Regions from separate parts of the Porphyromonas gulae genome, predicted to be linked through region 4. Evidence: riboswitches for the same ligand, from Rfam matches in the RefSeq annotation. Region 4 holds a riboswitch; each other region holds the start of a gene.
The links. Region 4 has a riboswitch for cobalamin ahead of HQ49_RS10130 (ABC transporter substrate-binding protein). Riboswitches for the same ligand answer to the same signal wherever they lie in the genome.

Region 1: it holds a riboswitch for cobalamin, as region 4 does, so the genes downstream of both, HQ49_RS04025 (4-hydroxyphenylacetate 3-hydroxylase family protein) here and HQ49_RS10130 (ABC transporter substrate-binding protein) in region 4, are expected to answer to the same signal.
Region 2: it holds a riboswitch for cobalamin, as region 4 does, so the genes downstream of both, HQ49_RS03265 (TonB-dependent receptor) here and HQ49_RS10130 (ABC transporter substrate-binding protein) in region 4, are expected to answer to the same signal.
Region 3: it holds a riboswitch for cobalamin, as region 4 does, so the genes downstream of both, HQ49_RS09805 (anaerobic ribonucleoside triphosphate reductase) here and HQ49_RS10130 (ABC transporter substrate-binding protein) in region 4, are expected to answer to the same signal.

What each region holds. Positions count from the first base shown of each region.
Region 1 is NZ_JRAT01000012.1:117,558-123,643, reverse strand. Features, by position in the region: gene HQ49_RS04035 (acetyl-CoA hydrolase/transferase family protein) at 1-778, opposite strand, end outside; gene HQ49_RS04030 (NifU family protein) at 784-1,068, opposite strand; gene HQ49_RS04025 (4-hydroxyphenylacetate 3-hydroxylase family protein) at 1,141-2,601, opposite strand; cobalamin riboswitch at 2,904-3,106, opposite strand; partial or broken gene HQ49_RS12070 (DUF1661 domain-containing protein) at 3,455-3,547, opposite strand; gene HQ49_RS12610 (hypothetical protein) at 3,564-3,629, shown strand; gene HQ49_RS04020 (D-2-hydroxyacid dehydrogenase) at 3,963-4,916, shown strand; gene HQ49_RS04015 (8-amino-7-oxononanoate synthase) at 5,115-6,086, shown strand, end outside.
Region 2 is NZ_JRAT01000010.1:20,364-26,449, reverse strand. Features, by position in the region: gene HQ49_RS03280 (iron ABC transporter permease) at 1-691, opposite strand, end outside; gene HQ49_RS03275 (ABC transporter substrate-binding protein) at 688-1,827, opposite strand; gene HQ49_RS03270 (sirohydrochlorin cobaltochelatase) at 1,945-2,826, opposite strand; gene HQ49_RS03265 (TonB-dependent receptor) at 2,854-5,127, opposite strand; cobalamin riboswitch at 5,323-5,563, opposite strand; gene HQ49_RS03260 (PGN_0703 family putative restriction endonuclease) at 5,630-6,086, opposite strand, start outside.
Region 3 is NZ_JRAT01000029.1:40,485-46,570, forward strand. Features, by position in the region: gene HQ49_RS09785 (S9 family peptidase) at 1-1,041, shown strand, start outside; gene purD (phosphoribosylamine--glycine ligase) at 1,038-2,333, shown strand; gene HQ49_RS09795 (DUF6427 family protein) at 2,336-3,307, shown strand; cobalamin riboswitch at 3,731-3,987, shown strand; gene HQ49_RS09805 (anaerobic ribonucleoside triphosphate reductase) at 4,078-6,086, shown strand, end outside.
Region 4 is NZ_JRAT01000031.1:36,824-42,909, forward strand. Features, by position in the region: gene HQ49_RS10120 (5'-methylthioadenosine/adenosylhomocysteine nucleosidase) at 1-205, opposite strand, end outside; cobalamin riboswitch at 728-916, shown strand; gene HQ49_RS10130 (ABC transporter substrate-binding protein) at 1,075-2,250, shown strand; gene HQ49_RS10135 (FecCD family ABC transporter permease) at 2,247-3,281, shown strand; gene HQ49_RS10140 (ABC transporter ATP-binding protein) at 3,289-4,290, shown strand; gene HQ49_RS10145 (adenosylcobinamide amidohydrolase) at 4,314-5,477, shown strand; gene HQ49_RS10150 (TonB-dependent hemoglobin/transferrin/lactoferrin family receptor) at 5,491-6,086, shown strand, end outside.

The DNA.
Region 1 (6,086 bases), on a different contig from region 4:
TCTTTTTCTTCCCTGTGATTACTCCACTGCGTACCAATTCGACAACACCGTCCGAGAACATCTCGGTATGGATTCCCAGATCTTTTTTGTCCTTGAGGAATAACAGAGCTGCATCAGGAATCGCGCCGATACCGAGTTGGAGTGTAGCACCATCTTCAATGAGCTTGGCGCAATTACGTCCGATAGCTTCTTCCACTTCTCCGATTTTCGGCTTTGCAAGAGGATAGATAGGGTAGTCTGCCATCACGATGTAATCCAACTTCGATATGTGAATCAAGTTGTCGCCGTGTACGTATGGCATTTGGCGATTGATTTCCCCAATAACTAAATGAGCGCTTTCTGCTGCCGGTTTGGTATAATCGCAGGATACTCCGAAGCTGCAGTAACCATTCTCGTCAGGCATGGAAAGCTGAACGATGGCGACATCTATGTGGAGGATGTCTTTGCGAATCATCGATGGCACTTCATAAAAGAATGCCGGAATGAAGTCGGCTCGGTTTTCCTCTACTGCCTTACGAGAGTTGCCACCCACAAAATTGGTTATGTGGCGGAAATGAGGTGCCATTTCAGGTGCCATGTATTTCCCTTCGCCGAGACAAAGCATATGATAAATCTCGACATTCCGGAAATGGTCGGCTTGTTGTACCAGTGCATTTACACAACTCTGAGGAACTCCGGCAGCATGTGACAAAGCTACCCGTTCTCCATTTTTAATATGTTTAACGGCTTCTTCGGCCGAAACAATTCGGGAGGCATATTCCGCCAATACGTCTTTCATAAAAGCTATTTGGGTTTTCTCAAAATATTCTTGGCTTGTTCCAGCAAATCATCGCTGACACTATTTTCGAGAATGACAACGATGTTGTCATCCTTGAAGTATTCGCGTATCATGGCTTGAACGATTTTTTCTACTGTCTCATTTGCTGCCGGACAGAATCGGCATGCTCCGGAAAACCGTATGAAAACGGTATTGTCCTTGATTTGAGATAAAGATAAGTCGCCCCCGTGACTGCGCAGTAGCGGACTGATCCGCTCGCGCAGTACGAGTTCGACTATTTCTTCTGTCATTGTATCCGGTTTCACGGCTGCGTTATAATCCGTCTTCTAAATACATCAAACAGATAAGTGAACGAGAGCCGATTACTTGTCGAGTGATTCGTCGATATGAGCAATTGCTCGTGCAAGTTTTTTCTTGCCCTCGAGGTCTCCCTGACGAGCGATCATAATCCTCTGAGCCTGAGGTGATCCGGCTCCGTGCATAGACTCGGTTCGATAACCGACGGCAGCTGTTCCCAACGTGATATTCTCAATCAAACGCAGAACACGCATGCGGTTTTCTGTCGATTTGCCCGTTGCACCTGCAAGATATTTCTTTACGATCGGGCCTATTTCCGGATGGCGGAAGTCTTGTTCGGAAGGCATGGTTACCATCAAACCTCCTGCAATATCCTCTGCCAGACGAGCTATTTCGTAAGGAAGACGGGTGATATTTTGCTTACAAACATTGGCTAGCAACAAATCGATCATATAGTTGCCGGCTTTCATTTGAGTTCCTTCTGAAGAGCATGCGATACCGCAAGCATACAGGGTTTCATTCAGGTGGATCATCTCAATGAGTTTATCCTTAATGTGAGATGCCTTGGGTACTCCGTTGTAGTCAGCTGCAAGAGCGGCTGCACCGATAAGTACGTCACCAACACCTACTTTACATCCTCCATAAGACTGACGGTGGTATCCTGCGAAACGTTCTACCATCATACCTGCAAACTGGTATTCTTTGCACATGAATACGCGGTCGTTGGGTACGAATACGCGGTCGAATACAACAAGAGCTTCGTGACCACCGAATTCAGGGTTACCGAGGTCGATGTCGGCTCCTTCTTCCATTTTACGAGTGTCACATGACTGGCGACCGTAGATCATGATAACGCCTTCTGCATCACTGGGAACGGCAAAAGAAACGGCATAATCAGCATCAGCTTCACGCATAGCAATCGTCGGCATAATGAGGTGCTCGTGCGAATTGACTGCTCCGGTCTGGTGTGCTTTTGCACCCGAAACGACGATCCCATCTTCACGAACTTCAACAATGTGCAGATAAAGATCCGGATCGGCTTGTTCCGAGGGCGATAGACCGCGATCCCCTTTGGGGTCTGTCATGGCTCCGTCTACAACCAAGTCGTTGTCTTGTACATATTTCATGTACTCGATGAAACGCTTGTGATAAGTGGTGCCAAGAGCTTGGTCCATTTCATAAGTAGTAGAATAGATGGCATTGAAAGCATCCATTCCTACGCAGCGCTGGAAGCATGACGCTGTCTTTTGCCCCAAGAGACGCTGCATTTTCACTTTGTTTTTCAGATCCTCTGTGTTCTGATGTAGATGGCAGAAACGATTCACCTGCTTACCAGTCAAGTTTGAAGTTGCTGTCATTAAATGCTTGTATTCGTCCATCTCAGCAAGCTTATAAGTCATAGCTACTGAATTCATTGAGGGACGAATCATGGGGTGATCTACAGGATTATCGATCTTTTCACCCATGAAATAGACCTTCAGATTAAGTTTCCGAAGACTTTCTACGTACTGTTCGCTAGTCATCATAGTTTCTTTGCTCTTTAAGTGATAAAACTTTCGCTTTATTTCTGTTTTAGTCGATTCTAATGCGTTTCAGGCTCCTCGAGGAAAAGTTTTGGATTCCTTGTATAGCCATGAGCTTGGGTTCTTTTGGTGGTTTACAGGTGATAGAGCGGTTAAAAGAGGATACGTCCGGTGCTTGAATAGACTTTGATATGCCGAAAAAACACGAAAAAAGTCGAAAAGAATCAATATCCTTCGACAATTCACGTGAATACAACAATCAAATGTAACACAGACCCTTCTTTATCTCTAATCCCTGAGATCCAAAGAGAACGCTTGCAATGGCAGGTCTTCTGACTTATTCAAGGTTTTGCTGCCTTCCCATACGATCTTGTATAGTGGCTTTCCCATCGCAAAACCCTTATATCTGAACTTACAGCTGAGGGCACAGCTCCAGATTTTCACTGGATTCCCTTTTCATCCTAGACCAGAAAGACCGGCCTAGAAAACCATTGACACGGCAAAGATATTCATTATATCTATACTTGTGCGGAAAATTGAAGAAAAAAATATGGATTTCATGGAGGGTCTCTTTCATGCACACCGTAAGGGTCTGTTTTTCTTCCTGTTTTAGGCCAAGTTACAGGTTGGGAAGAGATTATTTGTGGAATGGAACCTGTTCGGAAAGAAGGGGGTAATGCTTAGAGCTTGACCTTCACTGTGAACTACGAGTATGTTTGCTTTCTTTCCTTGTATGCTGCTGCTTGTGTTTTGATTTGGACGGAGTAAAAGTGGGGGCGTTTTGGGGTTTTCTTGTCGTTGAATGTTCTTGGTTAGCCTTTTCCTAATCTCAAAAATCAATCTCTACATTATGCGCTCATGGCAATACGAACCGAAAATGCTCCAATTCCGGTCTGTGTTTCCTGCAATAGTGGCGCGAGATTTTTTTCGTTCCGGCGCGTAAAATTTTTACTTCCCGCGCCGTAGTGAAAAAGTTTACGCGCCACGTTTTTCAGAGCGAGGAAATAGAAATTTGTATGAAAAGCGCGTGAAAATGCTTAATGTGAATTTTTTCAGTCACTTGTGAATACAAGACTGGAGATACGCGATCGTCATGAAAAATGCCGACAATAATAAGGTTGGAAAAGTCCTCTATAAGGTATTTCAGCGTGAATTTGACATTGAGATAACGATGAATATTGTCTCCCCCGTAAGCACTTGACACAGGAATGTGCAAAATGTGCAATCTAATATTCAGTTTTGTAATGGGCGACAAATTTTCTCTTTTGGAATAGGACTTACTCTACTACACACCGGGCATTATATATTAGATAGCACAAACAACCGAAAGCACTATGCTGTTTCATTCTTAAAAGGATATACCGATGAAGATAGTGATAGCAGACAGCTATGCAGCCCTACCCGGAGATTTGGATTGGAGCGGTATCGAAGAAATGGGCGAATGCGTGTTTTACGAATACACCCGTCCGGAGGATTTGGCTCTGCGTGCTGCCGATGCTGAAATACTGCTGACCAACAAGACACCTGTAACTGCGACCGACATGGAAAGGATGCCCCACCTACGTTGCATCGGACTGATGATTACAGGCCTTAATCTTATAGATATGGATGCTGCTCGCCGGCGTGGTATCACCATAACGAACATCCCTCGCTATAGCACAGAATCAGTAGCCCAGATGGCAATCTCGCATCTGCTGCACATAGCCATGCCGATCGGAGGACTATCCCGACAGGTGAAAGATGGTTGCTGGCAGAACGATTACGAGCAAATTGCTCGCGATACTTATCAGATAGAACTGAACGGGCTGACGATGGCTATCGTGGGACTTGGGGCAATAGGTACGCGTGTAGCGGAAATGGCACATGGATTCGGCATGAAGATATTGGTACATACGTCCAAATCCCCAATGGAGTTACCCTCTTATATAGAAAAGGCCGATAGTATGGAGGAGCTTTTCTCGCGGGCTGATGTGCTGAGTCTGCATTGCCCACTCACAGAGCAAACCCAAAAGATAGTATCGGCTGATCGGCTCGCACTGATGAAGCCGACAGCTATCCTGCTGAATATGTCCCGAGGAGGTCTGATCGATGAAGAAGCATTAGCCTCTGTCCTAAATGAAGGACGGCTCTATGCTGCAGGATTGGATGTCCTTGCGGAAGAACCTCCGCGTATGGATCACCCTTTGCTCAAGGCACGTAATTGTCACATCACGCCACATATGGGTTGGAATACGGATGCAGCGCGATTGCGCCTTTCTCGGACAATCATGGAGAATCTTAGGGCTTTCATTTCCGGTCATCCTGTCAATGTCGTTTAAGAGTTAGCAGGATCCATCAATGCGATTACTTTCCGAACAATACCTTTCGAAAAATTTGCTTCCGGCTGATTTATCCTCGATAAATCTATGAATCGGGTCTTTCCCGTTTGTTTATATTTGTATCTTATTATCTCCTCACAGCATAATCGTTCCGATACAGTACTCAAAGAACTCGGAACAGACAATCAAAAAACCTGAATGAACGAAAGATATAAGGCAGAACTGCGAGAGCTGGAAGAAAGCGGGAATCTCAGGCAGCTCCGGAACGTGACACACGATGGCAGCTACCTCATTGAGAATGAAAGACGAATGCTCAACCTCTCCTCGAATGATTATCTCGGACTGACTGCCCGGGAAGATCTGATAGATGAGTTTTATGCCTCTATCTCCGGAGAGGAGCGACTTCCGGGTAGCTGTTCCTCCCGTCTGCTCACGGGCAATAGTACGATATACGACAGATTGGAGAGGATGATAGCAGAACGATTCGGACGCGAGTCTTCTTTGATATTCAACAGTGGCTACCACCTTAACACAGGTGTTCTACCTGCCATTGTGGACGGACGCACCTTGATCGTAGCAGACAGATTGGTTCATGCCAGTATCATAGACGGCATCCGACTCTGTGGAACTCCTTTCGAGCGATTTCGGCACAATGATTTGGAGCATTTGGAGCGGATCCTCCACAAGAACAAGAATCTATACAGCCGGATCATCGTAGCAGTGGAAAGCATTTACAGCATGGACGGTGATTTGGCCGACCTTCCTTCCTTGGTTCGTCTCAAAGAGCTCTACCCGACTGTCGAATTATACGTGGACGAAGCTCATGCCATAGGAGTAAGGGGGAAGACCGGTTTAGGCCTGGCAGAAGAGACTGCCGCCATCGAGAAAATAGACTATCTGGTGGGTACTTTCGGAAAAGCTTTAGCTTCGATGGGTGCCTATATAGTGTGTGACCATGCCGTACGAGAATACCTGATCAATCGAAGTCGTTCGCTTATATTCTCCACAGCTTTACCACCTGCTACGATAGCATGGACTGAACTGGTATTCCGTCGGCTACCTGAATTTGTGATGGAGAGAAAGCGGCTGGAGGAATCTGCTACGCTTTTGCGTAATGCTATCAAGGCAAAAGGCATAGAAATGCCATCATCGAGCCATATCATTCCCTAT
Region 2 (6,086 bases), on a different contig from region 4:
CAAGGAGCATGCCGGCCGGAATGAAGATCAACATCAGGATGACAAAGAAACTCAGCTGCGAATCCGTGGCACGGGAAAAGCTGCCCAAACCCCAAATTACGTATGCCCGAATATCCTCTTCGATACTGAAAAACTTGAATACCCCGATGACGGCAGTGGCCACATATCCGATCATAACGCCGATAATGAGCAGCGTAACGTGGCTGCGCACCTTGGTGCTGACAAAAACGATCAGCCCCATCACGGCCAGCGAACCTACGGCAGCGGCTATGTTCATGGCCACCTCGCCCATATAGCCCAGGCTGCTCAATGCCACTCCTCCGAGCGAGCCGCTCAGCAGGACGACCAAAGCAACGCCCAAGCTGGCTCCGGAGCTGATGCCGAGAACGGACGGCCCGGCCAAAGGATTGCGAAAGACGGTCTGCATCTGCAAGCCGCTAACGGACAGGCCTGCACCGGCAAAAGCAGCCGTGAGAGCTTCGGGCAGGCGGGACTTCCACAGGATATTGTAGTGCACGAGTGCTTCTCCTCCTTCGGGACGATCCGAAAAAAGATGTCGGAAGATTTCGCTCATCGGAATAGCCACCGAGCCGAGGAAGAGATTGACCCCGAAGAGAATGACTACAGCCCCTCCCAGCGCGGCCAGAATACCTGCGACAGATATTGTACGTAAGTGGCTGACGGATGTCATCGGAGCAAATAATAGAAATGCGGTTGGTGGTCGGGAAGCAGTCCGGGGTGCAAGATAGCGATAAGATCGGCCAGCACCCAATCGGGATGCATGGGCATGAGTTCGTAGAAGGCTGTTTCTCTCAGGTTGCAGTAGATCACGCCTTTTTCCTTGAATGCCCTGAAGTCGGCATATCGGCTGTCTTCGGCTTTCAATGCCTCATAGCCGAACTTCCCGGGATAGCTGTTGAGGATTCGCCAGTAGCGAGCCGAATCGGATCGGCTGTAGACCGTCTCGAAGTCGAGAGAGACACCGCCGGATCGCTGATCGTCTTTCAGGAAATACTCGCCTCCGGCATCGCGTATCTGCTGTGCCAGATAGCTCTTGCCCCCGACGGCGTACCAGTTGCCTCCGCGCATCTCTCCGCTAAAGACGATCGGCCGATCGGTCACTTCATCGGCATATCCGGTCAAAGCATGGTAGCGCGTTTCTATCTCCGAAAAAAAACGACAAGCCTTGTCGTACTGTCCCGTAAGAAGGCCGATGAGCTTCACCCACTCTGCCTGACCGAGAGGCGTCAGCTCTTTATAGCCTAAATGGGGTATCAAGGGTACGGATACCTGCTCCAACACATCGTATCCCCCACGCTTGAAAGGGGAAATCAGGATCAAATCCGGCTGCAACGACATGACTACCTCGCGATCGAAATTTCCCTCGATACCTATTTTCTGCGTGCGACCGTCTTGGAGCTGTGCCTTCATGACAGAGTCCCTCAAATACCTGGTACTGGATATTCCTGCCACCAAGGGCTGTGCTTCCAGAGCAATAAAATTGGAAAGCTGGAGCGTAGTCATACACACCACCCTCTCTACCGGTATCGTCACGGCTGTATATCCTTCAGGAATAGCCGGATGCGTCCCTTTCGGCACCAAGGCGAAGCGATATTCCTTGTGCGACTCCTGCTGCGGATCTTCGATGGAAAGAAGATAACATCCTTCGCCGGCATCAAGGCGGAAACCCTCTGCATACCGTGGGCGCAGGCTATCGGAGGATATGGCGGAGGTTGCCTTTTGCTCTTGGGTACGGGTACGATTGCAGCCGGCCGCTATCAGAAAGAGAATAGCCGACAAAAAGAGTGTGACAGAATATCGTCTCATCGGTTTGTTTGGGTGGAAAAGAAAGAGCACTCATCGAGAAATCGGCAAGCCCTTTTTCTCGATAAGTGCTCTCGTAGACTTAATTGCTTGATCGTCTCATTGCATATCCGCCCGTCCTTAGCGAGCAGAGGCAGCTTTCATATGCTTGAGCCAGATATTACGGATCTCTTCTATATCTCCAAGAGCTGAAAAATTGCCATTGTCCAGCTTGTCTATAGAGACCGTGTAGCCGGCATTGGTCAGCAACGTCTTCCAGCTATCGTCCTCATCTCCGGCCATATCATTCGTAGCATGGTCGCCTGCCACACTCATCAGCGGCATCATTGTTACGGCCGTGGCACCGGTTTCTTTCAGTTCGGCAATAACATCTTCGATGGAAGGATCGGACTCGACGGTTCCGACGATCATAAACTTGCTATAGTTCTTCATGATCTTATTGATACGACCATATCTGTCATTGGCAGCATGCTCGGTACCGTGTCCCATGAATACGACAGCTTCCCCTTTCTCTATTGTCTGCTGAAAACGCTTGTGCAAGATCTCTGCCATCTCGCGCATATCTTCATCGGTATCGAAGAGCGGGGTCCCTATCTTCACCGTAATGTCGGTATGTGCTGCCTTGAACTTATTGACAAAGTCGAGCATCTCATCATATTCTCTACCGGGAATCACATGAAGACTCTGCACATTGATCTTCTTATAACCCAGACGGGCCAATTTCTCCAAAGCCTCATCCGGAGCATCGATATAGATACCCTGCTGAGCCAGTATCTTTCGGATAATAGAAGACGTATATGTCCAGCTTATCTTTTGATCGGGATAAGCTGCGGCAAAAGTCTTCTCGATCTTCGCATAGGTTTCGCGCGGAGCTTTATAGGAGCTACCGAACGTCACCAAAAGAGTTGCCTCTCCTTTGTTCTCCAAATCCTTGTTGTTGTTCGAACAAGAGAGCATGGCAATGGCCATAAGTCCCAAAGTCGCTAAAATCAGTCTTTTCATCACTGTTGTTAATTAATTTGTGAGACATTAGTTATTGAATCGAATCGCTATTTGAGCAAAGAAAGTACGCCCCGGCGTTACCGTAGCATAATTGACACCCATGGGGCGATCATCCACATAGTCGAAGAGATTGTCTATACCCAGCGTTCCGTCCAGTATGATGTGGCGGAAATGGGTGAAACGATGAGAGGTGGAGAGTCGCCACAAGGTATAGTCCGGAGCATTGCCGTCTTTGTAGAAACGCTCGCTCTGAATGCGGCCGAAAAGGCTCACACCGAGTCTGTACTTACCCCAGTAGTGTGCCCAATCGGCATGCACATTGGCACGATGGCGAGCAGCTCCTTCCAGCCACTCATTCGTCTCCAGATTCTTAGCTTCCACGAGGCTGTATCCGGCTCCCAGCTTGATGCCCCAGCCGATAGAGGCATCGCACAGGACATCAAGTCCTCGGCTGCGGGCTTTTCCTACGTTGGTATACTGTTTGGTTTTCTTGATTCCCTGAGCTGCGTGCTCCGGCAAGGTCGGTATATCCACATAGGCAATCAGATTGCGAAGTTCATTGTCATAAACCGTCGCACTGAGTGAGATAGGGCCTTGATTGTACTCCAAGCCCAAAGCATAATAGTCCGACATCTGAGGCTTAAGGTCGGCATTGCCGAGATAGAGATTGTGCGAACCCATGGTGCTGAGTTCGTTCCGAGCAAAAAGCTCTTTCAGCGTGGGAGTCTTATAGCCGTTGGCATACGTAGCGCGGAAGTTCAGCGGCCCATACTTGGCGAGCATGGACACCTTAGGCGTCATTCGTGTACCGAACTCCTGATGGTGTACCAGACGAAAACCAGCTGTCATATTGAACCAATCGAGCGGTTTCCATTCGTCCTGCACATAAGCAGAGAGTGTGGAAGCGTCTGCCTTGTCGGTAATCAGATTATAGGGAGAGATCAATTCCTCACGGAAATACTCCAAACCGCCGGTCAGCTTCTGTGCATAAGGCAGAGTAAAGATACCGCGAGCCTCCATCGTGTATCGGATCTGATCGTTTTTGTTGCGCAGCTGACCCGGGAAGAATGTCGGTTGCTCGGTCTGACCTTGGTTGTTGATCAGGCTCTCGCTGCTGTCCTTGTCGTGATACAAATATCCGAAACGGAAGCGATCATAGACGGCATCGAAAGAGAGTGTATGCAGTCCATTGGGGAAAAGATAGTTGGTACCGAGCGAAGCGGTCAAAGCACGATAATCCAAATCGTAGGTCTTCTTCTCGGAAAAGGTCGGAGTGAAGATCTGACGCTTGTTGTACTGTACATTTCCCGTAAAGCTCAGATTGTTCGTTGCATAATAAGAAAGCGATTGGCTTATGCCCTGATTTTCTTGTGCACGGAAAGTCTTCTTATACGTTTCCTCCAAGATCGGTTCGCCGGATCCTTTCTTCTTTTTCATTTCGAGCGGACTATTCTGCCAGCCATCCGTATGGTAGAAGAAATAGTTGGTATTGCTGCTCAGCTTACCGATGTTTATATCGAGCGAAGTATTGGTCTGACGATCGTTGTACTTCGATATACGGTGCGAGGTGTATGCACTCAGTCGGTTCGTATTCTTCTTCGTGATCACATTGATCACGCCGGCGATGGCATCGGATCCGTAGAGCGAGCTCGAAGCCCCTTTCACCAGTTCGATCCGTTCGATCTGATCAGGAGATATACGACTCAAATCGGCCTGACCGCCTACGTCGCCGTACACGCGCTTACCATCGATAAGGACGAGGATATACTTGCTGCTAAGGCCGTTCAGCTGCATGAAAGACCCCATCAGATTGGGGCCGAAGTCAAAGGAAGGACTCAGTCCCTGCAATAAGGTCTCGGAAGTGGGAGCCGAGAAAGAAGCTATTTCCTTAGCCGTCAGCACTTCCGTTGCCACAGGCGCATCGGCCAAGCGGTAGCGTGTACCGGTACCGGTAACGACGACTTCCTCCAAGTTGTTTGTGCGCAGTCGCAGCGCAAAAGAGATCGTTTTGGTCTGTCCGGCTTCGATGGCAACCACCTCTTCTTTTTGTCCATAACCGCCGAACGAACAGATAATAGTATGCTGACCCGCAGGCAGGTTCTTGATCTCGAAATGTCCGCCGGCATCGGCACCGGCTACTATATTAGTGTGTTTGACTTCGATTCGGGCACCGGCAAGGGGTTCTCCGGTTTCGGCATCCGACACATTACCGGTTAAAACGGCTTTGCTCTGAGCCAACAAAGAAGACGGCAACAGAGCAATAAGAGAAATAATCGCAAAAAGGATAGTTTTTGTCCGCATAACTGTTACTAAAAATGTCACATAAGAGCGGGACAAGGATGCTGCAAAGAAAAAGATCATCGGAACCGACAAACCCTGAAAACTACCGAACGACTCATTGCACTCAACCTACCTAAGCCATGAAATAAGCAAGGGCGAGCAATAAATCGACAGCATACTTCTTTTCTAAACGCTCCTCAATCCCTGGAGTTCTATTAGAACAAATCTACTCAAGCAGGTCTTCTGGCTCAGCTCCTTATCGGGTCTTGGTCGGCCTTCCCATAGCGGGCTACCCTTTACTACAGTGACCATCGCGATTGACCATCCACCCTATCGCTCCTCATTCGGAGAAGTGACTTCGAAGCATTACAGCTGAGGGCTCAGCTCCGGAATTGCACCGGATTCCCTTGCACCGCTTTCAAGAAGAAAAGCGGTTACTTCAGTCTTTTCAAGCGCAAAAGTATAGCTTTTATATAAACGTTAGGCATTGCACAATCTGCTTCTTGCCCAAATAAGACACATCCTACTTATATTCGTTATCGCCCCAGTATCTCTTAGATAAATATTCTTTCAGCTCCCTCTCCCCTAATTGATCGAGAACATTCTCGAAAAGTTTTTGGGGGTCAATGCGGATAAATAGTAAGGGGTCAGCAAGATATTCTTTCTCCCATCGTTCAAGGTCGTGCAATCGGTTAAGCGTTTTATCTCTCCTTTCGGGCTTATAAAGTCGTTCATTCACATCAGGAACCACTAATACATGTAGATATTTATCTGCTTTTAGTTCCTTCTCAGTACATTCATCACTCGTAAGAAGTTTTGCCCAAAGGGTTTGTCTCATCATTTGATGAAATGGGTTGATATAAAATAGAGAGTTCTTAAGATCCTCTACTTTTATTTTATCCTCCTTGAAGCAGCCTATCGTGGATATCAATCCATTATACCGATTACCCCTCTCTTCTTTGTACAAAGACTTTGGCCCA
Region 3 (6,086 bases), on a different contig from region 4:
GCAGGCTTCAATCCTAAGGGAACACAGCTCTATTTCGAAAGTACCGAAGCCAGCCCTCTCGAACGCCGTTTCTACAGTATCAGTGTCAAGGGTGGAAAGACGAAAGACCTGACTCCCGAATCGGGAATGCATCGTACCCAACTATCTCCCGACGCTTCGGCTATAATCGATGTTTTCCAGTCGCCTACTGTTCCGCGTAAGGTTGCGGTGACAAATATCGGCAAGGGGTCTCGCACTCTATTGGATGCTAAGAACCCCGATACGGGCTATGCCATGCCGGAGATCAGAACGGGTACCATCATGGCGGCCGATGGGCGGACGCCTCTTTATTACAAGCTCACGATGCCGCTTCGCTTCGATCCGGCAAAGAAATATCCTGTTATAGTCTATGTTTACGGAGGGCCTCATGCCCAGCTCGTAACTAAGACATGGCGCAGCTCTGTCGGTGGGTGGGATATTTACATGGCACAGAAAGGCTATGCCGTCTTTACGGTGGATAGTCGCGGATCTGCCAATAGAGGGGCTGCTTTCGAGCAGGTTATTCATCGTCGTTTGGGACAGACCGAGATGGCCGATCAGATGTGCGGTGTGGACTTCCTCAAGAGCCAATCATGGGTAGATGCCGATAGAATAGGAGTACACGGCTGGAGCTATGGTGGCTTTATGACTACGAATCTGATGCTTACGCACGGCGATGTCTTCAAAGTCGGAGTAGCCGGCGGGCCTGTCATAGACTGGAATCGATATGAGATTATGTACGGTGAGCGTTATTTCGATGCGCCACAGGAAAATCCCGAAGGATACGATGCAGCCAACCTGCTCAAACGAGCCGGTGATCTGAAAGGACGACTTATGCTGATTCATGGGGCGATCGATCCGGTCGTGGTATGGCAGCATTCGCTCCTTTTCCTTGATGCCTGTGTGAAGGCACGCACGTATCCCGACTATTACGTCTATCCGAGTCACGAACATAATGTGATGGGGTCGGACAGAGTGCATTTGTATGAAACAATAACCCGTTATTTCACAGATCACTTATGAACATCCTTTTATTAGGCTCCGGCGGGCGCGAACATGCCTTGGCTTGGAAAATAGCCCAAAGCCCGCTAACGAATAAACTCTTCGTTGCTCCCGGAAACGGGGGAACCGGGGATGTGGCGATCAATATCCCCGAAGTGGAAGTTAATGATTTTACTGCTGTTGCCGAAGTGGTACGGCGCGAGTCTATCGACCTGCTGGTAGTGGGGCCTGAAGAACCCCTCGTACGTGGCATAGTGGACTACTTCCGAAATCACGACTCACTGCACGATCTCCTCATCGTGGGACCCGATGCCAAGGGGGCACGCTTGGAGGGAAGCAAGGATTTCAGCAAGTCTTTTATGAAACGGCACGGTATCCCTACTGCCACTTATCAGACCTTTACGGCTGACCAAATAGATGCAGGCAAGGCATTCATAGATACGATGCAGGCTCCTTATGTGTTGAAAGCCGATGGTTTGGCTGCCGGTAAGGGGGTGATTATCGCCTCCACTGCGGAAGAAGCCAAACGAGAGTTGGCCGAGATGCTCTGTGGCAAATTCGGTGCTGCAAGCTGTCATGTGGTGATCGAAGAGTTTCTCGATGGCATAGAGTGCTCCGTATTTGTTGCTACGGATGGCAAAGACTATCGTATACTTCCCATCGCGAAAGATTATAAGCGAATCGGCGATGGAGATACCGGTCTCAATACCGGCGGTATGGGGAGCGTTTCGCCTGTTCCTTTTGCCGACGAAGCATTCATGCGGAAGGTGGAGGAGCGGATTATCCGGCCTACAATATCGGGACTGATAGCCGAAGGGATCGATTATCGCGGATTCATCTTCGTGGGACTGATGAATGTAGGAGGAGATCCTTATGTGGTAGAGTATAATTGCCGTATGGGAGATCCGGAAACCGAAGTGATCATGCTGCGAATCGGATCGGACTTTGTGGAGCTGCTTCGCCGAATAGCTGTGGGTAATATCGGTGATTACCAGATGCAAGAAGATCCTCGCTTTGCTGCCTCGATCATGCTCGTGTCGCGAGGTTATCCGGGTAGTTATGAAAAGGGAATGGAGATGGATATCCCCATCCCTCCGGCCGATACGATTCTGTTCCATGCCGGCACTATGGCAAGTGGGGGGAAGGTATATACCAATGGCGGTCGCGTCATGGCTGTCAGCAGCTACGGAGCGACACCGGAGGCCGCCTTGCAACGTTGCTATACCCACGCTCAGCAAGTGCTCTTCGATGGTAAGAATTATCGTCACGATATCGGCCAAGACATGCTTCTTTGGGCGAAAGCCGAACGTTAACAGTGACAAGAGCTGAAAGAACGTATTTAGTGCCGGCTACGATATTGATTGCCCTCCTGTGTAGGATACTATCCTACGCATGGGGGCTTTCTGCTGATATCCCACCATCAGGAGACAGCTTTAGCTTCTTTGGTACGATCCCTTCTTTGTGGCAGAGCATGGGCTCGTTTGCGATCGGGCTGATCGGATCTTTTATTGCGGTTCGGTTTAGTGCTTTCTATCTGTTGCTTCATGAAGGCGGATTAAAGTTATTCGCCTTTCTGATGATCCTTCTGCTCAATACCCATCAGGCTTTCTTCTCCATACAGCCGTACTCGCTGTCGATACTGCTATTCGTAGCACTCTTGTTCTGTCTGTTCGGCACTTATGGGTATAGCAATATTCCGCGAAAGACCCTCAACGTAGGCTTTTGTATCGGACTTTCTGCCGTGCTTTGGTCTCCATCTCTGCTTCTTGTGCCGTTTATGCTCATACAGCTTTATCCGATGAAGAGTTTGTCTTTCAAAAATCTGCTTGCTTTTTTCTTCGGACTGTTTCTCCCTCTGTGGTGTTGTCTTCCTTTGTTCCTATTGTTAGGAGAGGAGCAGTACATTATCGACAATCTTAACCTTCTAAGCCAGTGGGGTTTTTCCTATCCGACTTCCCACGTAAGTGCTTGGAAGTGGTTGTATCCGTCTCTTTTGTTGGCGTTGTATCTTATCTCCTTCGTCTATTTGCAGCTGACATACACGAGAGAAAAAGTTATCGCACGTATTTACTTCTTTAGCCTTTTGTGTGCCGGTTGCTATATGCTGCTGCTTTCTGCAGTCATGCCTGCTGCTTCGGACGGATTTCTTTATTTGGCTACATTCCCCATATCGGTACATGGAGCGCGTTTCCTGTATTCTCAGAGTCGCCGTCCTGCCAATATCCTGATTTCTCTTATCCTCCTTGCCTTTCCCATCTCTCTATTCGTGTCATCTTTTTTCCTTTGATTTTTCAGTACACGTCACACACCTAAAAACTCCTTTTCCCGGTTCTGAAAAACGTGGCGTGAGAAAATTTTTTTTCTCAGACCGTGTAGAAAAAATTTACGCCCGTAAACGAAATTTTTTTGGCGCCACAATTTTAGAATTTACGCACCGTAATTGAGCTGATTTTGGTCTGCTTTTTGGGGACTAACAGCTGCTTGCCTATAGCCTTTCGGAGTCAGGATTTTATGATGCCGTTCGACGATGTTATGAAGCTCAATTGCTTCATGCTAAAAAAGGGAGCTTTATTTCCTATCTTATTGTCTATGAGTTTGTTTTCTGTTTTTGATGTCCATTTGGGGGATTCCTCGTTTTGGCCTGAAATTGTTATCATATATAGCCCAAAATGCCGAGTTGTCCGTTTGCTGTTGTTATAAAAAACAATATCTTTGTTCCCATCGTAGTGGTCCCTGCTCGTCTCGAACAAGTTGAGTGGGGTGTAAGAGGGAATCGGGTGAGAATCCCGAGCAGTCCCGCTGCTGTAAGCTTCTACCGCCGTGTCGGTTTTTGATGGGCGGACTCTTGTCGCTTTCCAAATGATGCCACTGTTCATTCTCTACTACAGGTGGAGCTGAATGGGAAGGCGCGACAAACAGAAAAGAGATGAAGTAAGCCAGAATACCTGCCTCTACGAGTTGCCTATAAAGTATGGAGAGAAGACCTCGAGGAAAGGAGTCTCCCCGGCACTAAGAGAATAGATCTCGGAAAGTATTTTTTTACAATAACGTATTACAATGGAAGAGGTAATCCTTCGCATCGTAAAGCGTGATGGTCATGTGCAGTCGTTCGATCCGGAGAAAATCCGTCAGGCGATAATCAAGGCTTATCGCGCAGGGGGTGTGCACGAAGAAGCTGCACGTATCGACAATATTGTCCAGTCCGTAACCGATTTTGCCCGTCAGAGCGGTGAGCTTGTCACCGTGGAGCAAATACAGGATCGTGTCGAGGAGGAACTGATGCGTTTGAATCCTTTTATAGCCAAGAAATATATCATCTATCGTGAGTGGCGCACCGTAGAGCGTGACAAGCGTACCTCCATGAAGCATACGATGGACGGCATCGTAACGATAGAGAAGAACGATGTGAATCTGGGCAATGCCAACATGAGCTCGCATACCCCTGCAGGCCAGATGATGACTTTTGCTTCGGAAGTGACCAAGGACTATGCCAGCAAATATCTGCTTCCGCTGCGTTATAGCAGAGCGCACAGGGCAGGAGATATACATATTCATGATTTGGACTATTATCCGACGAAAACGACTACATGTGTCCAGTACGACATAGCAGACCTCTACGAACGGGGATTCCGCACAAAAAACGGCAGTATCCGTACACCGCAGAATATCCATAGCTATGCAACGCTGGCTACTATCATATTCCAGACAAATCAGAACGAACAGCATGGCGGACAAGCTATCCCGGCCTTTGATTTCTTCATGGCTCCGGGTGTGCACAAATCGTTCGTCACGCATCTCATAGAGCGTCTCCGCTTCGTGCTCGAGCTCCGGCAGCCAACCAATACCGACTTAAGTACGACTCTTCCCAAGGCTATTCGGAACCTAACGCCGCTTTTGACAGATTCACCTCAGGAGGCCGGGAGGCTATATGAGGGACTTTGTGCGGCGTCTTTTCCATTTTCGAGTACAGAGGTGGAGATCGCTCTTGCCACAGCTTTCCGAAAGACGCGTAAGGATACGCATCAGGCTATGGAAGGCTTCATTCACAACTTGAATACGATGCACTCTCGTGGAGGCAATCAGGTTGTTTTCAGCTCCATCAATTACGGCACCGATACTTCGCCCGAAGGTCGAATGGTGATGGAGGAGCTGTTACGTGCTACGGAGGAAGGTTTGGGGCATGGCGAAGTACCCATCTTCCCGATTCAGATCTTCAAAGTCAAAGAGGGGATCAACTATTCCGAAGCGGATGTAAAGTTGGCATTGGAAAACTTCGATGACGCGATCGCCGGTAAGATTCTTTTCTCTGCTCCGAACTTCGATTTGCTGCTGAAGGCTTGTGCCACAACGGCCAAAGCCCTCTTCCCGAATTTCGTCTTTCTCGATACGCCATTCAATCTGCATGAGGGTTGGCGAGCAGACGATCCCAAACGTTATCTGCAAGAGGTGGCTACCATGGGTTGTCGTACGAGAGTATTTGACAATGTAAACGGACCGAAGTCATCGATCGGACGAGGCAATCTCTCTTTTACCTCCATGAACCTTCCCCGTTTGGCTATCGAAGCCAGACATGAAGCAGAGGAGAACTGCCCTGATGGCGACAAGGAAACGATCCGCAGTGAAGCACGTCTTCTCTTCCTGGAGGGTGTCCGCCGAATGTCTACACTCATTGCAGACCAACTCTATGACCGCTATTGCTATCAGCGTACAGCATTAGCGCGCCAATTCCCTTTCATGATGGGGAATGATGTTTGGAAGGGTGGTGCTGCCTTACAACCGAACGAAGAAGTCGGCGATGTCATCAATTCCGGTACTCTTGGTATCGGTTTTATCGGTGGGCACAACGCGATGGTGGCCATCTATGGTGAAGGACATGCTCACAACAAGGCAGCTTGGAATACGCTATACGATGCCATTTCGGTCATGAATGATGTCGCTCAGGAGTATAAACGGAAGTATCGTCTGAATTACTCTGTTTTGGCTACTCCGGCAGAAGGTCTTTCCGGTCGTTTTACCCGAATGGATAGAAAACGCTATGGGATTATTCCCGGGGTAACGGATTTGGA
Region 4 (6,086 bases):
GATAGCGGTGGATCAGTTCTCCGGCACAGACAGCAGCAGCCACCTTCCCTATTCCGCTCAGGGCATATATAACGCGGTGTCCTCCGACAATTCCGACGACGGCACGGAAAACCGGATCCCGTATTTCTTCCTTATTTTCGAGGATGTCCGGTAGCAGGCGAAACTCTTTCTCCATGGCTACTACCACACCGATAGTCTTGTTCATTGCTGTACGGGCTTCTATTCTTCGATCGGCCAAAGGTATATCATCTGTCGCAATTATGTTTGTATGCAGAGTTGTCAGCTGCATATCCCCTTTAGAGTCGTTCGAGAGAATTCGTCCGCATGGGGATGCCGACAAAATTGCCGAACGAGAAAAGCGCAAATCGTGGTGCGCAAATTCCGGAAAAGTCGCGCCAAAAAAATTTCGATCCCACGCGTAAAATTTTCACTTCCCGAACCAAAGTGAAAAAGTTTACGAACCACGTTTTTCGGAACGTGGGAAAAGAAAATTTTGGTGTGCAAAAAGGTTGAGCAATCTCCGCGGCTATGCCTCGCCGAACGTGGGAGTTTTTTCAAAAGAGAGTTGGCCGGCGATCATAGCAGCCTGCGCATGCCCCCGGAGCGTCCCGGGCGACACTATTGGTAATGTCACAGTCTGTCAGTATCTTTGTGTCAGATTGGATTCATAGAAGACGGTAAGCCGATGCCTCCCGGCATGACTTATCATTGAAAGCCGATCCGCATATGTACGGTTCACAAAGCGGACTTTCCCGTCTGTCGGGAAGTCTGCCGAATGATTAAAAGGGAATTTGGTGCAAAGCCAAAACTATCCCCGTAGCCGTATGGTCGTACCTGTCGCTACAGAACGATGCCACTGCGCGCCGGCGCGGGAAGGCGTAGCGATTTAGGCCGAGTCGGAAGACCTGCCGTACATGGCGAAAGGATGCTGCCATTTTTTGGGGCCGGTATCATACAGTATTAATTCTTTCGGGTCGAAGAGGATTGATTCACATCGGGCAGTTGCTTCCGCAAGGGTATGGCATAGTCTGAGAATCCGTTTTATTCGTCTCGAATCAGACTAACGATTCAGCTATGTCCAAGAGGTTCGGATGGCTCATCTATGCGTTTATCGCCTTCGCCCTATACTCCTGCAACGGCTCTTCACGAGGAAGAGGATCCCGAGCAGAAACAGTGTCGATAGACACGGCCGATTTTAATTTCCCTGTCAGATTCGAATATGCCAAAGGCATACAGGCCGTCAATCATACCGGCTACAAAACCATCTATATATTCCATCCGGACAAGTCCGACACGATGGCCGTCTATATCCTTTATCCCCGTGACGGCAAACGTCCTGCGACAAGACATCCCAAGGCCCTCTATATCCCCGTACCGGCACGCAGTATAGCGTGTCTGTCCACGACACAAATAGGCTCGCTTCCCCTACTCGATCAGATAGACAAACTGGTGGGTTGCATCAACCTGAAAAACATTTGCAACGCCGACATCCGCAGCCGCGTAAAGAAAGGCTATGTACAGGAGATCGGCACCGGTATGACCAAAAATATAGAGCAGATAGCCGGACTCCGCCCGGAGATCCTCCTGCAGGATTTATTCCACATCTCAGACAAGGACGAAGAGCTGATCGCATCGGGCATCAACACCGTATTATACAACGAATGGAAAGAGCGGGATCTGCTCGGCCGTGCCGAATGGATGAAGCTGACGGCGATGCTCCTCGGCTGCAACCGTCGTGCTCATGAGGTTTTCGAACAGATAGAATCGGAGTATGCGGATGCTCGCAAATTGGTAGCAGATAAGACCGACACCATTGCCATCATGTACGGGCAGGATTATAGTGGGACTTGGTATCTGCCCGGAGAGTACAGCTACAGTACAGCCATGTTCAGAGATGCACGAGTATCTTTCGACTATGCAGCCGGCAAAGTCAGTAGCCAGCCGTGCAGTTTCGAGTATATTTTCAGTCGCCATCGTCACGCCGGAATCTGGATATGTACGATGATGGGAAACATCAAGACAATAGATGAATTTCTCGCTCTGAACGAACGCTACCGACATTTCGATGCCACCCAAACCGGCAAGGTCTACATCGACCGCAAGCGCGTGAACGAGAATGGGGGCAATGACTACTGGGAGAGTGGACTGTATCGTCCCGATCTTTTGCTCAAAGACATCATCAAAATCACTCGGCCGGAGCTTCTGCCCGAGTACGAGACTTCATACTGGATAGAACTGAAAAGGCCATGACGCGGTCCTCATTGATATTCGGCACACTCTTTCTACTGACTGCCGTGGCTTTCGTGGCCGACCTCATATGGGGCAGTCTGGATATATCGCCGGCCGACGTGCTGCAAGCTCTGACCAACGGATCGGATATGCAAACGACCAATGACTATGTCATTCGCAATTTCCGTCTGCCGAAGGCTCTGACCGCTCTCTTTGCCGGTGCCGGCATATCCATCGCAGGTCTGCAAATGCAGAGTCTCTTCCGCAATCCCCTGGCCGACACCTCCATTCTGGGGATCAACAGCGGAGCAGGCCTTGGCGTGGCTCTGTATATCATGTCGTTCGCTATCATTCCGGGCCTCAGTCTGTACTCCGGCTCGGCTGACACATGGGGCGTAGCCACGGCAGCCTGCATAGGTTCCATGCTGGTACTTCTACTCATCTCGGCTGTAGCAGCGTGGCTCAGAGATATGGTCTCGGTGCTGATTGTCGGAGTAATGGTCGGCTTTTTGGCCAGTTCGTTTATATCCATTCTCCAGTTCTTTTCCGACAATGAAATGCTCAAAGGGTATCTGATCTGGTCTTTCGGCAGCGTGGCCGGCACGACATGGCGACAGCTATCCCTGATGATCCCCATCGTTTCGGGCGGTCTCTTCCTGTCCATGCTGATGCCCAAGTATATGAATGCGCTCAACATAGGAGAGAACTATGCTCGTAGCGTAGGTATCCACGTGGAGCGAGAGCGAATTATTCTGATCGGCATCACGAGTATCATTACCGGAACGATTACGGCTTTTACAGGCCCTATTGCCTTTTTGGGGATAGCCGTACCTCACTTCTCACGCATCCTATTCAAAAGTTCGGACTACCGCATACTGCTCCCCGGCACCATGCTGTGCGGTGCTCTGCTGATGCTCGTGTGCGACATGATCACGCAGGTACCGGGCAAAGGCTTTGTATTGCCGATCAACGCCATCACCTCGATGATTGGTGCTCCCGTAGTAATCATGACGATCGCTCGCAACCGCAAAAAGCGTTTAATCTTCAACTGAACAGGCGATGATCCATACCGACAATGTGACCCTGACGGGACTATCTACCGGATACCGAAGCAAGAAAACGGAGCGCATCGTATCGAAGCTAATCGACCTTTCCATGCTTAATGGCGAACTGGTAATGCTGATGGGTCCGAACGGCTGCGGCAAATCCACGCTCATGCACACCATCGCAGGATTACTGCCGCCTATTTCGGGGAATATCACCATTGCAGGACGCGACATACACGGTCTCCGCATGAGAGAGAAAGCCAAGATGCTCAGTCTGGTACTGACCGACAAAATAGCAGCGACGAATCTGACTGTTCGGGATATTGTCGTCATCGGACGCTATCCCTACGTCAATTATCGGGGTAGCCTGACCGCAAAGGACAAGGAGATTGTGAATGAATCGCTCATAGCATGCCGACTGATGGGATTCGAGTCGCGCCAATACGGGGAACTAAGCGATGGAGAAAAACAGCGTGTAATGATAGCCCGCGCTTTAGCCCAACAGACTCCCGTGATGCTTCTTGACGAACCTACGGCACACCTCGATCTGCCAAGCCGTCTGGAGGTGATCATCATGCTGCGCGAATTGGCACGCAAAACGAACAAGAGTATCCTCGTTTCTACCCACGAAATGGATCTGGCCCTGCAATGGGCGGACACGGTATGGCTGATGAACAGCCAAGGGGAGATTTGTCGTGGGGCACCGGAGGATTTGGTACTGAACCACTGTTTTGAAAAAGTATTCGGCAACGAAACTCTTTCCTTCAATATAGACAGCGGAGCCTTCTCCGTCAAACATAAAACGGCTACACCTGTTTCTGTAGAAGGACAGGGTGCTGCCTACAAATGGACACTGAGCGCTTTGCACCGGAATGGCTATGTGGAATCTGCAGATGCCTCCAGTCGCAAAATCACCGTGGGAGAGGGCTGCTGGATTCTGCAGGAGGGCGATTCCTCGAAAAGCTTCGACTCCATCGGCTCCTTGCTACAAACGCTGCACGCTCACCACGAATGAATGCTTGTGAAACAAACAATTATATGCAAAACCCTACGATAGATTTCGACAAAGAAACGCCTCTGTTTTTTAGTCCTATGGGCGATCCTCTTTACCACTTGAAAGAAAGTATGATCGTTCGCTTCGCAGGACGCAGAGGAGTCGTGAGCACCTGCAATCTCAACGGCGGCTACCGAGAAGACCTCCGCTACGCCTTCAACAACAGTTGCGGGAGGGATCCCGACGTAATAGCCAAACGCTCTGTCGGGATGCGAGGAAAGACCCTGACCGAACACTACGCCGCCTTAGCGGAAGAATTGGGTCTGCCTCTTGACAAAACAACGGGCATGGGTACTGCTGCCCTGATCGAAAATACGGCAACCTCCTCCCGCCAATACCACGGAGTAACGGTCATGGCGGTTGCCACGGCAGGTATAGATGTAAATGGGGGACGCGCAGGAGAACCTGCCGCATACAACGAATTTACCCAAACAGACCTGATTAAGCCGGGTACCATCAACGTATTCCTGTTCATCGACGCCTCATTGGATGCAGGAACACTAACACGCGCCCTCGTCACCGCCACCGAAGCGAAATCGGCAGCCCTGCAGGAACTGATGGCAAACAGCATGTATTCCGAAGATTTGGCCACCGGCTCAGGAACGGATTCGCTGATAGCCATCTGCAATAAGGAGTCGGAGATAGTGCTTCAGAATAGTGGCAAACACGTGCTTTTGGGCGAAATGATAGGCCAAAGCGTGAAAGAGGCTATTACGGAAGCCTTATCCCGACAGACAAAGATGACCCCTACACGTCAGGCTTCGATCGAATGGCAGACCAAACGCTACGGAATAACGAGAGAAGCGATCGTCTCCGAATGCCTGCGCCTGTATCCACATCTGAAAAAAGAGGTTGTAGAAGCAGGAATCGGCGGTATCGATCGAGACAACCGTCTGGTAGCCGCAGTGGCTGCCATTGCTCATTTGTGCGACCAAAACCGCTGGCAAATCATCTCGGACAAGAGCATGACCTGCACAGCCGAAAACATATTGCATACGATACTTTCGGAGGAAGGTATCTCCGAGGAGGCAAACAGAAAGGACATTGTATGCGGACAAGATGCGCCGGCATATCGTCAAGTGCTGTCCTTCTGCCTCCATACCCTTGCAAGAATACTCCACAACAGAATTATTCATTCATCACTTTAACATATCAATAATTATGAAAAAGTTTTTCTTCGCGCTACTATCGATTGGTATTTCAGCGCAGGCTTTTGCCAAGACGGACAATGTCCCGACAGATTCGCTACGAGTACACAATCTTCAGACCGTCACGGTCTATTCTACACGCACGGCCGTACCTCTGAAAAAGATACCGGCCAAGATGGAACTCATTCCATCGCGCAACATCAAGCAGTCCGGCTTTAACAACATGACCGACATCCTCAAGACGCAAAGTTCGCTCGATGTCATACAATACCCGGGCTTTAGTTCGAACATCGGTATCCGCGGTTTCAAGCCCTCCGGCAAGTATGTAACCGTATTGGTAAACGGCATCCCTGCGGGAACGGACAATATCTCTACGCTCAATACGAGCAACATCGAACAAATCGAGATCCTCAAAGGCCCGTTCTCTTCCATCTACGGCACCAATGCCATGGGCGGTGTGGTGAACATCATCACCCACAAATCCAAGGACAAGATCCATGGCAACGTTTCTCTCTTCGGCGGTAGCTACCAGACCATGGCCGGATCATTCAACTTGGGTGGCCGCTTCGAGGATATTTTCTCATTCGATCTTAGTCTGGGCTTGGACAA